Regions from separate parts of the Kitasatospora sp. NPDC058184 genome, predicted to be linked through region 1. Evidence: riboswitches for the same ligand, from Rfam matches in the RefSeq annotation. Region 1 holds a riboswitch; each other region holds the start of a gene.

Region 1 (4,187 bases):
CCGCGATGAAGCCGTAGCCCTTCTCCGCGTTGAACCACTTGACGGTGCCCTGAGCCATTCCGAACTCCCCTAGTGCTGTGCTGGCCCTTCACGTGCCCGCAGGTCGCGGGCCCGGGTTGGTTGAAGGCCGGCCCGGGGAACCCCCCCTGGGCGCAGCCGTGCACGCCGCAACCATCCGCGCGGAACGCCGGGCGGCCTCCGGTGAGCGGGTGATTGCGTCGACCGCCGCTGAATGTATCCGGATCGACGCCCTCTGCAACAGGGCCAACCGCCGGTAATTCCGCCAAGGCGTCAAGGGACAGGACGGATCGAATCGGAATAATCTCGGCATTCCACGCCGGACATAGCGGACGAATTACTCAAATGCCCGCGCGAATTCTGACATCTGCCTGACATGTTTCACGGTCCGCCCCCGGCGGCCGGACGCCCCCGGGCCGAGCACTGCGGGGGCCGAAAGGGAAACCCTGTTCCCAGCCGAGCCACACTCTACTCCGACTCGACCCGGAAATATTCCCGCCGGAATGCGAGCGGTCGCCCGCGCATACGGAGAACGGATTTCCGTACGCGCGGGCGACCGCGGGTTCTGCTTTGTCGGCTCAGCAGCCGCCGGCCACCGCCGGGATGATCGAGACGCTGGCGCCGTCCTTGATCTCGGTCGCCAGACCCTCGGCGAAGCGCACGTCGTCGTCGTTCACGTAGACGTTCACGAAGCGGCGCAGCTTGCCCGTGTCGTCCAGGACGCGGGCCGCGATGCCCGCGTGGTTCTTCTCCAGGTCGGCGACGACCTCGGCCAGGGTGGCACCCTCGGCGGTCACCTCGGCGGCGCCGTCGGTGTAGGTGCGCAGGATGGTGGGGATGCGGACGGTGGCGCTCATGACTCTCCTAGCGGGGGCGGGGCCTATCGGGTGGTTCAGGCGGACACGAGGCCGGCGGCGCGGAACGAGTCCAGCGTCGGGCGGATGACGGCGGTCATCCCGGAATCGGAGACGGCGTCCAGGGTCTTCAGCCCGTCGCCGGTGTTGATCGCGACGGTCTCCTTGGCCGGGTCCAGCTGCCCGGTCTCGACCAACTTCTTCAGCACGCCGACGGTCACCCCGCCCGCGGTCTCGGCGAAGATCCCCTCGGTCCGCGCCAGCAGCCGGATCGCCGCCACGACCTCGGCGTCCGTGACGTCCTCCACCGCGCCACCGGTACGGCGGGCGATGTCCAGCACGTACGGGCCGTCGGCCGGGTTGCCGATCGCCAGCGACTTGGCGATGGTGTCCGGCTTCACCGGCTTGATCACGTCCCGGCCGGCCTTGAACGCGGCCGACACCGGCGAGCAGCCCTCCGCCTGGGCGCCGAAGACCTTGTACGGCCGGTCCTCGACCAGGCCGAGCCTGATCAGCTCCTGGAGCCCCTTGTCGATCTTCGTCAGCTGCGAGCCCGAGGCGATCGGGATCACGATCTGCTCCGGCAGCCGCCAGCCGAGCTGCTCGCAGATCTCGTACGCCAGCGTCTTGGAGCCCTCGCCGTAGTACGGCCGCAGGTTCACGTTGACGAAGCCCCAGCCCTCGCCGGCCGGGTCGCCGATCAGCTCCGAGCAGAAGCGGTTCACGTCGTCGTAGTTGCCCTCGATGCCGACCAGCTCGCCGCCGTACACCCCGGCCATGACGACCTTGCCCTGCTCCAGGTCGTGCGGGATGAACACGCAGGACCGGAACCCGGCCCGGGCCGCCGCCGCACCCACCGCGCCGGCCAGGTTGCCGGTGGAGGAGCAGGACAGCGTGGTGTAGCCGAACGCCCGGGCCGCCTCGATCGCACACGCGACCACCCGGTCCTTGAACGAGTGCGTCGGGTTCCCGGAGTCGTCCTTGACGTGCAGCTGGGCGGTGAAACCGAGCTCCCGGCCCAGGTTGTCCGCCTTCACCAGCGGGGTCCACCCCGGGTTCAGGTTCGGCTTGGACGCCACGTCGGCCGGCACCGGCAGCAGCGGCGCGTACCGCCAGATGGAGGCCGGACCGGCCTCGATCCGCTTGCGCAACTCCTCGGCGCCCTCGCTGCCGAACTCGTAGGCGATCTCCAGCGGGCCGAAGCACTCCAGGCACGCGAAGCTGGGGCCGAGCGGGAAGCGGGTGCCGCACTCGCGACAGGACAGCGCGGCGGCCGGGCCGAGGTCGACGGAAACGGGTGCGGCAGTGTCGATAGCCATGATGGCGAGGCCTCTCTCCTCATCTTCCCCGTGGCGCGGTCGCGACACGGGACGGAATTGGCACCTGTCCCGCCGGGGCCTGTCGACAGACAGCCGCGCGAGAAGGTTGCCGGGACGTCAACGGGCCGTTCCCTCAGTCCCTCTGGATGAGCTTGTGAAATTGTGGTGGTGCTCAACGGAGACCCCGGCGTGCAAAGGTCCGACCGCTGTACGAAGACTGTATCCGAAGGCGTCAAACCTGAACGGGACCGTCCGCCAAGCGAGATGACCCGTCCCACCGACCTCGCCGAGGAGATCTCCGTGCCCGCCGAACCGACTCCCGCGCTCCTCCCGCAGGCGGCGTCCTGGCTGCGCCGCCGCTCCTGGAGCGCGGCCGACCGGCCGGTCCGCACCCTGCTCGACGCCAAGGAGCGCACCGGTCGCACGGTCAGCGTGGTCCTCCCCGCCCTGGACGAGGAGGCCACCGTCGGCGACATCGTCCGCACCATCCGCCGCGAGCTGATGGAACGCCTCCCGCTCGTCGACGAACTCGTCGTCGTCGACTCCGGCTCCACCGACGCCACCGCCGCCGTCGCCGCCGAGGCCGGCGCCCGGGTCGAGCACCGCGACGCCGTCCTGCCCCGGCTGCCCGCCGTCCCCGGCAAGGGCGAGGTGCTCTGGCGCTCACTGCTGGTCACCCACGGCGACATCGTCTGCTTCGTCGACGCCGACCTGCGCGAGTTCGACCCGGCCTTCGTCTCCGGCATCATCGGCCCGCTGCTCACCGACGAGTCCATCCAGCTGGTCAAGGCCATGTACGACCGCCCGCTGGAGTCGGAGGGCGCCGTCCTGCCAGCCGGCGGCGGCCGGGTCACCGAACTCGTCGCCCGCCCCCTGCTCAACCTCCACTGGCCGGAACTCGCCGGTTTCGTCCAGCCCCTCGGCGGCGAGTACGCGGCCCGCCGCTCACTGCTCGAACGGCTGCCCTTCCCCACCGGCTACGGCGTCGAACTCGGCCTGCTGGTCGACGCCCTGGAGCTGGCCGGCCTGGACGCCCTCGCCCAGGTGGACGTCGGCGTCCGGCACCACCGCCACCAGGACGGCCAGGCCCTCGGCCGGATGGCCGCCACCATCTACCGGACCGCCCTGGAACGCCTCGACCGCACCCACCGCCTCAAGGCCTCCGCCGACCTCGTCCACCCCCACCTCACCCAGTTCACCCGCGACCCGGAAACCCGCGCCTTCACCGCCCACACCCACCCGGTGACCGCCCTCGAACGCCCCCCGATCCACACCCTCCCCGAGTACGCCGCCCGCCATTAGGGCCTCTCTTCGACGGGCCGCACGGGTTTGCCACGCCGACCCCACGGCAACATGCCAACCATGGGCGATCTCACGACCAACCGTTCGAGCGTGACCGGCACCGCCCCCGTCCTGGTGGCGTCCAACCGGGGACCGGTGTCCTTCAGCACCGCCGACGACGGCACACTGACCCTGCGCCGCGGCGGCGGCGGCCTGGTCTCCGGCCTCTCCGCCATCGACGACCCGAACGCCGTCTGGGTCTGCGCCGCCCTCGACGACTCCGACCGCAGGGCCGCCGCCGAGGCACCCCACGGCCGCCTCGACCTGGCCGGCCACGAGGTCGGCGGCCAGGCCGTACGGATGCTGGACATCGACCCGCTGACCTTCGCCCGCGCCTACAACGGCGTCGCCAACTCCACCCTCTGGTTCGTCCACCACCTGCTCTACGCGACCCCCACCGCCCCCTCCTTCGACGCCGCCTTCCGCACCGAATGGGCCGCCTACCGGGCCTACAACGAGGCCTTCGCCGAAGCCCTCGCCGCCGAGGCCGCCCCGAACGCCGCCGTCCTCGTCCAGGACTACCACCTCTCCCTGGTCCCGGCCCTGCTCCGCGAAGCCCGCCCCGACCTGCGGATCGGCCACTTCTCGCACACCCCCTGGGCCCCGCCGGAGTACTACCGGATGCTGCCCGACGACGTCGCCCGGGCCGTCCTCA
Region 2 (4,187 bases), on a different contig from region 1:
CCTGATCGCCCTCAACACCCTGGTCTTCCTGCTCGGCCCGGCCGCGGGGCTCAACCCGCTGTACGGCACGGGCCAGGCCCGGGTCTGCGCGGAGCAGCGGTACGAGCAGCGCTGGGGCGCCGTCCCGGCCGAGGTGCTGGCCGGACGGCCGCTGACCGCCGGACAGCTCGCCGAGGCCCCCGACCCGGTCCCCGGCTGCCCGGCCGCCCCGACCCCGGGCAAGCGCCCGGCGCTGTCCGTCCTCACCGGGCTCTTCCTGCACGCCGGCTGGCTGCACCTGCTCGGGAACCTGCTCTTCCTCCAGGTCTTCGGCCCCACCGTCGAACGCCGGCTGGGCCGGGCCCGGTACGCCGTCTTCTACCTGGCCGCCGGCAGCCTGACCACGTACGGCTTCGCGCTCGCCGAGGCGCACTCGCCGAACTCCACCCGGGTGCTCATCGGGGCCTCCGGGGCGATCGCCGCCGCCCTCGGCGCCTACCTGCGCCTCCACCCCCGGGCCCGGGTGACCACCCTCGTCCCGCTGCTGTTCTTCCTGCCGCTGCGCTTCCCGGCCTGGCTGGTGCTCGGCCTCTGGTTCGTCCTGCAGTGGTGGTCGGTGCACGCGGCCGGCCCCGGGGTGGCGTACCTGGTCCACGTGATCGGCTTCTCGGCCGGGTTCCTCTACGCCTGCACCGTGGTCCGCCACCCCCCGCGACGACCGGGCTGACGCCCGATACGCTGGCGGCACCCCACAAAGGAGCCCGAACTGTGATCACCGCCATCGTCCTGATCAAGACCAGTGTCGACCGCATCCCGGAGATCGCCGAATCCATCGCCGCCATCGACGGCGTGAGCGAGGTCTACTCGGTGACGGGGGGCTACAACCTGGTGGCGATGGTGCGGGTGCGCCGGCACGACGACCTGGCCGAGGTCATCCCGGGCCGGCTCAACAAGGTCCCGGGCGTGGCCCACACCGAGACCCAGATCGCCTTCCGCACCTACTCCCAGCACGACCTGGAGGCCGCTTTCGCCCTCGGCCTGGACGAGTAGCGGTCAGCCCTCGGCGCGCCGACCCCGCTCGACCTGCACGGTGGCGACGCAGCGCCCGCCCTCGTTGCGGTAGTTCCACGCCGCGCCCTCCGTGACCAGCTCCCGGACGGCGGTCAGGAAGCGGTCGACGTGCTCGTCCGGCGTCCCGGCGCCGAAGCTCACCCGGATCGCGTTCAGGCTGCGCTCGCCCGGCAGCGACGGCTCGGGCGCACCACACTCGGACGGTGCCTCGTCCTCGTCGCCCAGCAGCGTGCGCACCAGCGGGTGGGCGCAGAACAGGCCGTCGCGCACCCCGATGCCGTACTCGGCGGACAGCGCGGCGGAGAAGTGCGAGCTGTTCCAGTCCCGGACGACGAAGGACAGCACGCCCACCCGGGCGGAGCCCTCGCCGAACAGGTTCAGCACCTTGACCTGCGGGATCTCGGCCAGCCCGGCCGTCAGCCGGGCGATCAGCTGCTGCTCGCGGGCCTCCAGCCCGTCGAAGCCGGCCTCGGTCAGCGCCCGGCAGGCCGAGGCGATCGCGTAGGCGCCGATGACGTTCGGCGAGCCGGCCTCGTGCCGGGCCGGGCCGGTGTGCCACTGCACGGCCACCGAGCCGTCGGCCTCCCGGGCCACCGTCCGGGTCGCCCCGCCGCCGGCCAGGTACGGCTCGGCCGCGTCCAGCCAGTCCGCCCGGCCGGCCAGCACCCCGGCGCCGAACGGCGCGTAGATCTTGTGGCCGGAGAAGGCGATCCAGTCGACGTCCAGCTCGCGCACCGAGACCCGGTGGTGCGGCGCCAGCTGGGCGGCGTCCAGCACCACCCGGGCGCCGTGCCGGTGCGCGGTCGCGGTCAGCTCGGCGACCGGCCACAGCTCGCCGGTCACGTTGGAGGCGCCGGTGACGCAGAGCAGCCTGGGGCCCTCGGGCGTCTCGGCGAGCGCGGCGTCCAGCGCGGCCACCGCCTCGGCCCGCGAGCGCGGCGCCCGCAGGTAGGTGACGTCCAGTCCGGCGTGCGCCCAGGGCAGCAGCGAGGCGTGGTGCTCGGTCTCGAAGGCGAACACCCGGGTGCCGGCCGGGACGGCGGAGGCCAGCAGGTTGAGCGAGTCGGTGGTGGCCCGGGTGAAGACCACCTGGTCGCCCTCGCGCAGGTCGAGGAACTCGCCGACGGTGCGGCGGCTCTGCTCGAACAGGTCGGTGGACAGCTGGGAGAGGTACCCGGCCCCGCGGTGGACGCTGCCGTAGTACGGCGCGTAGGCGGCGACGTCGTCCCACACCCGCTGGAGCGCCGGCGAGCTCGCCGCGTAGTCGAGCGCCGCGTAGCCGACCTTCTCACCGCTGGCGAGCGGGACCTGGACGTCGGCGCCGAGGACGGCGAGCGGGGTGCGGATTTCGGTGGCCAGAGACATGGGGATGCACTCCTTCTGGGGCAAGGGACCCCGGGAGTGCTAGTCGTCGGGCGTCCGCGCTTGTCGCACGGACGGCTTGCCGTGACGACCCGGTCCTCACCCAGGGCACCCCGCCACGGACGGAGGGTTGCCGGACAGCCAGCTGGGGCTTGGCGCTGTCACTCATGACCTGGCGAAGACTCTAGGCCTGGTCCACCGGGTGGTCAAACGGGCATCCAGCATCCGGACAGCACGGGAGCCCGCGTCGGCGTACCGGCACGGGCTCCCCAACTGCCGCCTCAGGCCCGGCTGGTGGCCTCCGACCAGCGCCGCAGCAGGTCCTGCGCGGCACCGGAGTCGATCGCCTTCGCGGCCCGCTCCATGCCGGCCGCCAGCTGCTCGGTGAGCGGCGCGTCGCCCAGCTCCAGCGCGACCAGCGCCGCCGCCGTGTTCAGCAGGACGGCGTCCCGCACCGGCCCGTGCTCGCCGGCCAGCAGCCGCCGCGCGACCTCGGCGTTGTACGAGGCGTCCGCCCCGCGCAGCGCCTCGATGCCGACCAGCTCGATGCCCACGTCCCGCGGGTCGAAGGTGGACTCCGTGACGACCCCGTCGCGCACCAGCCAGACCTGCGAGGTCGTGGTGATGGTCAGCTCGTCCAGCCCGTCGTCGCCGCGGAAGACCAGCGCCGTGGCGCCCCGCCGGGCCAGCACCCCGGCGATCAGCCCGGACAGCCGGGTGTCGAAGCAGCCGATGGCGTGCGCGGTGACCTTGGCCGGGTTGGTCAGCGGGCCGAGGATGTTGAAGGCGGTCGGCACCCCGAGGTCGCGCCGCGCGGTGGCGGCGTGCCGCATCGAGGGGTGGAACTTCGCCGCGAAGCAGAAGGTCAGCCCGACCTCCTCGGCCACCTCGGCGACTCGCCGGGGGGAGAGGTCCAGCGCCACCCCGAGCTTCTCCAGCACGTCCGAGGAGCCGCTGGTCGAGGAGGCCGACCGGTTGCCGTGCTTGACCACCTTGGCGCCGGCGGCCGCCGCGACGATCGCCGACATGGTGGAGATGTTGACGGTCTTCGCCCGGTCCCCGCCGGTGCCGACGATGTCCACCGCCGGGCCGGGGATCTCCAGCGGCTCGGCGTGCGCGTACATCGCGTCGACCAGGCCGGCGATCTCCTCGACCGACTCGCCCTTGGCCCGCAGCGCGATCATGAACCCGGCCACCTGGACGGGGGACGCCTCGCCGCTCATGATCCGGTCCATCGCCCACGCGGTGGACGAGCGGTCGAGGTCCTCCCCCTGCAACAGTGCCGCCAGGAGGTCCGGCCAGGTGCGGACCACCTGCGCGGGGTCGCTACCGCCGTTCGCAGGGTTCACGTTCACCATGGCTGACTCCAGCTGTTGTCGGTTCCCCGCTCCGGGGACGTCCGTACGGATGGAGCCAGCCTATCGAGCGGAGCGCCCGCTTCTACCCCTGTCTTTCCTACTCCTGGCGCGGATTTCAGCGGACGGCCGGAGTCCGCTTCGCCAGCCGGTCCCGCAGCAGGGCGGCGACCGCCCCGGCCAGCGCCACCGGCTCCACCGGACGGGAGATCGCGGCGTCGGCCCGGCTCCAGGCGGCCAGCCAGGAGTCCTGCGGCCGGCCGATCAGCACCAGGACCGGCGGGCAGCCGTAGATCTCGTCCTTGAGCTGGCGCCCGAGGCCCAGCCCGCCGGCCGGAACGGCCTCGCCGTCCAGCACGCAGAGGTCCACTCCCCCCTTCTCCAGTGCCTTGAGCACCGCGGGGGTGGTCGCGCACTCCA
Region 3 (4,187 bases), on a different contig from region 1:
GCAAGTCTCCATCGGTCCGGGACACCGACGCCCCGCCCGACCCGCTCTGCCGTCTCCTGCTCGACCTGGGCGAAGCCCTGCTGGGCGGCGGCCTGCCCGTCCATGAGGTCGAGGACGAACTCCGTGGACTGGGGCGGGCGTTGGGCGCCCCTGAGGTCCAGGTCGCCGCGCTGACCAACGGGCTGTTCGTGGCCCTGGACCCGGACGGCGCCACCAGGTTCCAGCCGCTCGGCGGCACCCTGCGGTTCGAGCAGACGGCCGACGTCCTCGACCTGGTGCACCGGCTGCGGGCGGGCGAACTCGACGGGCCGCGGGCGCGCGCCGAGCTGGACCGGATCCGGCGGGCGCCCGCCCGCTGGCCCGCGTGGGTGGCGGACTTCGGGGCGCTGCCGGTCGGGGTCGGGGTCTGCATCTTCCTGCAGCCGGTGGCGGCGAACGTGCTGGCCGCCGGGCTCGGCTCGCTGATCGTGGTGGGCCTGACCGTGCTCGCCCGGCGGCGGCCGCACCTGCGGCCGCTGCTGCCCGTCACGGCCGGCTTCCTGGTCGCGCTGCTGGTCCTGGCACTCGCGCGGGCCTCGCTGCTGGACGGGCCGCTGCGGACGATCGTGGCCACCCTGGCGATCCTGCTGCCGGGCGGACTGCTGGTCACCGGGCTGTCCGAGATCGCCGCCGGCGCGGCCAACGCGGGCACCGCCCGGCTGGTCTCCGGCGCCGTGCAGCTGACGCTGTTCCTCGCCGGGGTGGCCGCGGCCGCCACCGCGATCGGCATGCCGTCCACCGCGCTGGCCAACGTGCAGGTGGCCAAGCCGAGCTGGTGGGTGATCGCGCTGGGGCTGGCGATCGCGGTGGCCGGGGTGGTGGTCAACGTCCACACCCCGCCCTCGGCCATCCCGTGGATCGTCGCGGTAATCGCGGTGAGCGTCACCGCCCAGGTGGCGGTGGGGTCGGTGCACGGCGCGGCGATCGGCGGCCTGGCCGGTGCCGTCGCCGCCGCGGTCGCGGCCACCCTGGTGCACTGGCTGCCGGGCGGTCCGCTCTGGCAGGTGCTCTACCTCCCGGCGTTCTGGATCGTCGTGCCGGGCTCCTTCGGTCTGCTGAACACCGCGCAGATCGAGGTCGGCAACGGGGCACAGTCGCTGCTGGCGGCCGTCTCGGCGGTCTTCGGGGTGTCGATCGGCACACTGATCGGCGCGGTGATCAGCCGGATCCCCCGCCCCAGCCTCACCGGCCTGCCGCACCGGGCCTGAGCCGGTCGGAACCAGGCCCGAGCCGGGCCCGAGCCAAGCCGGACCCGGGACCGGTACGGGCCGGAACCGGGCCCCGGGGCGCGCGGAGGTGCGCCCCGGAGCCCGGAGTCTCGGAACCCGAGGTTCGGAACCCATGACCAGGGAACCCCGGAACCTCGGAATCCGAGAGCCTCGGAGCCCCCGTCAGGGCTGGCGCAGGGCCTCGGTGAGCCGGTGGGCCGCCTCGACGACGGCCTGGGAGAGCTGGGCGCCGGGGTGGCGGCTGAGCCGTTCGATCGGCCCGGAGACCGTGACGGCGGCCACCACCCGGTTGGACTGGCCGCGGACGGGCGCGGCGACGGAGGCGACCCCGACCTCGCGCTCGCCGACGGACTGGGCCCAGCCGCGGCGCCGCACGCCGCTCAGCGCGGTGGCGGTGAAGCGGGCCCCCTGCAGGCCGCGGTGGAGGCGCTCGGGCTCCTCCCAGGCGAGCAGGATCTGGGCGGCGGAGCCGACCTTCATGGGGAGGGTGACCCCCACCGGAACGGTGTCGCGCAGGCCGGTGAGCCGCTCGGCGGCGGCTACGCAGATCCGGACCTCGCCCTGCCGCCGGTAGAGCTGGGCGCTCTCGCCGGTGGCGTCCCGCAACTGGGCGAGGACCGAGCCGGCCGCGGCCAGCAGCCGGTCCTCGCCGGCGGCCGCCGAGAGCTCGCCGAGGCGGGGGCCGAGCATGAACCGGCCCTGGACGTCCCGGCTGACCAGGCGGTGGTGTTCGAGTGCGACGGCCAGCCGGTGGGCGGTGGGCCGCGCCATGCCGGTGGCCGCGACGAGGCCGCCCAGGGTGGCGGGCCCGGCCTCCAGGGTGCCGAGGATCGAGGTGACCTTGTCGAGCACGCCGACGCCGCTCGTGTTCTCCATGGGATGGGTACTCCAGTCTCAAGGCCCGGGAGCAGCGGGTCCGCGCTGCTCACGGCGGCTCCTGGCGGGGAGCCGGGGGGTGTGGTCAGCGAGGACAGGCCGGAGAAGTCGGCCGATTGCCTGCGCCGGGCACGAGACGGGTACGCGAAAGGACCGGGGCGGGAAGCGCCCGGGCGAAGGACAGCACAGAGAGCACCGTGTCTCCTCATCTTTCCCGCGCCACAGTGGCGACAGGCCGGAGTTGGCACTGCCCCCGCCAACACGGCGCGTACTTCGGACGCCGGGTCGAACGGGGAGTTGCCGGGGCTTCGTAGGGCCGGTCCCTCCACCCCTCTGGATGATTCGCCAGGAACGATACAAGACATCCGGGGCGGGTCGGCAAGTCCCCCCGCCCTCGACCCGCCCTCGACCACGCCCCGCGGGGCCGGCTCAGCGGTGGCGCGGCCCCGACAGGCCGGTGCACGGGGCCCCGTCCGGGCTGCCGGGGAGGGTCGCGTCCCAGGCGTGCAGGGCGGCGAGGGCGGCGGTGCGCTCGCGGTCCGTGGGCCGGGTGCCCTCGGGGCCGAGCAGGTAGTCGGCGACCGGGGTGAGCAGCAGGGTGGCGTCGCCGGCCGGGAGCAGCAGCGCCTCGTCCCACTGGTGCCGGATGACGGTGCGGCGCAGCAGCGTGCCGTGGCGCGGCGAGGTGCCGTGGCACGGCGGGGTGCCGGCAGAGGTCCGGCGGCGGAGTTCGGGGGCGACCTCGGCCTCCAGGACGGTGCGCACGTCCCGCAGGGCGCCGAGCGGCACGTGCTCGGCGGCGAGGTCGAGGAGGGCGGCGGCCTCCGGGGCGAGCCGGTAGGCGGCGACCACCGCGGCGGTCTCGACGGGCTCGAAGGGCTGCCCGGCGAGCCGGGCCACGTCGATCACGTCGCCCGCGAGGAAGGTGCGCCCGAGCCCTTCCTCGGCGAGGGCGATCAGGCATTCGACGTGGTCGTCGGCGGCCAGGTAGGGGCGGACCGGGACGGTGGCGAGGTCGCCGGGGAGCGCGGCGGTCGCGACCCGCACCTGGTACCACGGGTCGAGCAGCGGGTCCCCGGCCGGCCAGCGCAGGGTGACGGCGGTGTGCCGGGGGCGCTCGCCGAGCAGGGTGACCTCCACGGACTCCACCGGGTGGTCGGTGACCAGCCGGTTGACGGCCTGCCAGAGCGAGGCCTCGGTGGGGCTGACGAGGCTGAGCTCGGCCAGCGGCCGGGGCAGGTCGGGCGGGTAGTAGCCGGCCAGCGGCAGGTCTCGGATGGGGCGGACCCCGGTGGCGTCGGCGAGGTCGCGGGCGACCCGGGCGTAACACTCGACCCGGTCGCGGGCGCGCCGCAGCTCGTCCCGGGCGTGCGCGCCCATCCGGACGTCCTCCCGGGCGAGCGCGGCGAGCACCAGGTACGGGAGGTGGCGCTCGCCCCGGGCGCGGTGGAGCAGTTCGACGGGTCCGCAGGCCGGGTCGACGTCGAGCAGGCGGTGGAGCAGGTCGGTGTCCAGTCCGCCCTGCCGGTCCGTGGCCCGGTCGGTGCTCAGGTCCGTGCTCAACGCCGTACTCGGTTCCGCGTTCGGATCCGCTTTCCGGCCGGTGCTCAGGTCGCTGTTCCGGTCCGTGTTCATGGGCGTCCGCCTCCGAGAGCCGTGGGGGTCGCCGGTCGGCGGCCGGGCGACCGGGGACGTGGCGGGTCCGGCGGTGATGGGCCGGGCCGACTGCGGGCGCCACATCACCGATTGTGGCGACGGCCGATCAACACCGGATCACCACCGGGTCGACGATCTCTCGACATCCCGCCAGGTCCCGTGGGTTGATAGGGACTCACCAATTCGGGGGTGGCACGTGCGGGCGGGGGCGAGCACATGAAGCGGGCAGGTGCAGGAATGGATGATTTCCGGTTCTCGGTGCTGGGCTTGATGCGGGCGCAGCGCGGCGCGACCGTACTGAAGGTGGGCAGCCCCCAGCAGCAGGCGATGCTGGCGGTGCTGCTGCTCCGGCCCGGCCACGGCGCGAGCGCCACCGACCTGATCGAC

The links. Region 1 has a riboswitch for S-adenosylmethionine ahead of thrC (threonine synthase). Riboswitches for the same ligand answer to the same signal wherever they lie in the genome.
Region 2: it holds a riboswitch for S-adenosylmethionine, as region 1 does, so the genes downstream of both, ACFVXH_RS02340 (aminotransferase class V-fold PLP-dependent enzyme) here and thrC (threonine synthase) in region 1, are expected to answer to the same signal.
Region 3: it holds a riboswitch for S-adenosylmethionine, as region 1 does, so the genes downstream of both, ACFVXH_RS15265 (IclR family transcriptional regulator) here and thrC (threonine synthase) in region 1, are expected to answer to the same signal.

The regions. Positions count from the first base shown of each region.
Region 1 covers NZ_JBHVVE010000035.1:72,513-76,699, forward strand. Annotated here, with positions in the region: gene ACFVXH_RS38815 (cold-shock protein) at 1-58, opposite strand, end outside; gene ACFVXH_RS38820 (MoaD/ThiS family protein) at 597-875, opposite strand; gene thrC (threonine synthase) at 911-2,191, opposite strand; SAM riboswitch class I at 2,208-2,344, opposite strand; gene ACFVXH_RS38830 (glucosyl-3-phosphoglycerate synthase) at 2,456-3,493, shown strand; gene ACFVXH_RS38835 (trehalose-6-phosphate synthase) at 3,554-4,187, shown strand, end outside.
Region 2 covers NZ_JBHVVE010000001.1:510,869-515,055, forward strand. Annotated here, with positions in the region: gene ACFVXH_RS02330 (rhomboid family intramembrane serine protease) at 1-706, shown strand, start outside; gene ACFVXH_RS02335 (Lrp/AsnC family transcriptional regulator) at 748-1,029, shown strand; gene ACFVXH_RS02340 (aminotransferase class V-fold PLP-dependent enzyme) at 1,033-2,415, opposite strand; SAM riboswitch class IV at 2,467-2,585, opposite strand; gene trpD (anthranilate phosphoribosyltransferase) at 2,694-3,770, opposite strand; gene ACFVXH_RS02350 (hypothetical protein) at 3,886-4,187, opposite strand, start outside.
Region 3 covers NZ_JBHVVE010000007.1:46,220-50,406, reverse strand. Annotated here, with positions in the region: gene ACFVXH_RS15270 (threonine/serine exporter family protein) at 1-1,247, shown strand, start outside; gene ACFVXH_RS15265 (IclR family transcriptional regulator) at 1,431-2,144, opposite strand; SAM riboswitch class I at 2,347-2,488, opposite strand; gene ACFVXH_RS15260 (hypothetical protein) at 2,574-3,707, opposite strand; gene ACFVXH_RS15255 (BTAD domain-containing putative transcriptional regulator) at 4,038-4,187, shown strand, end outside.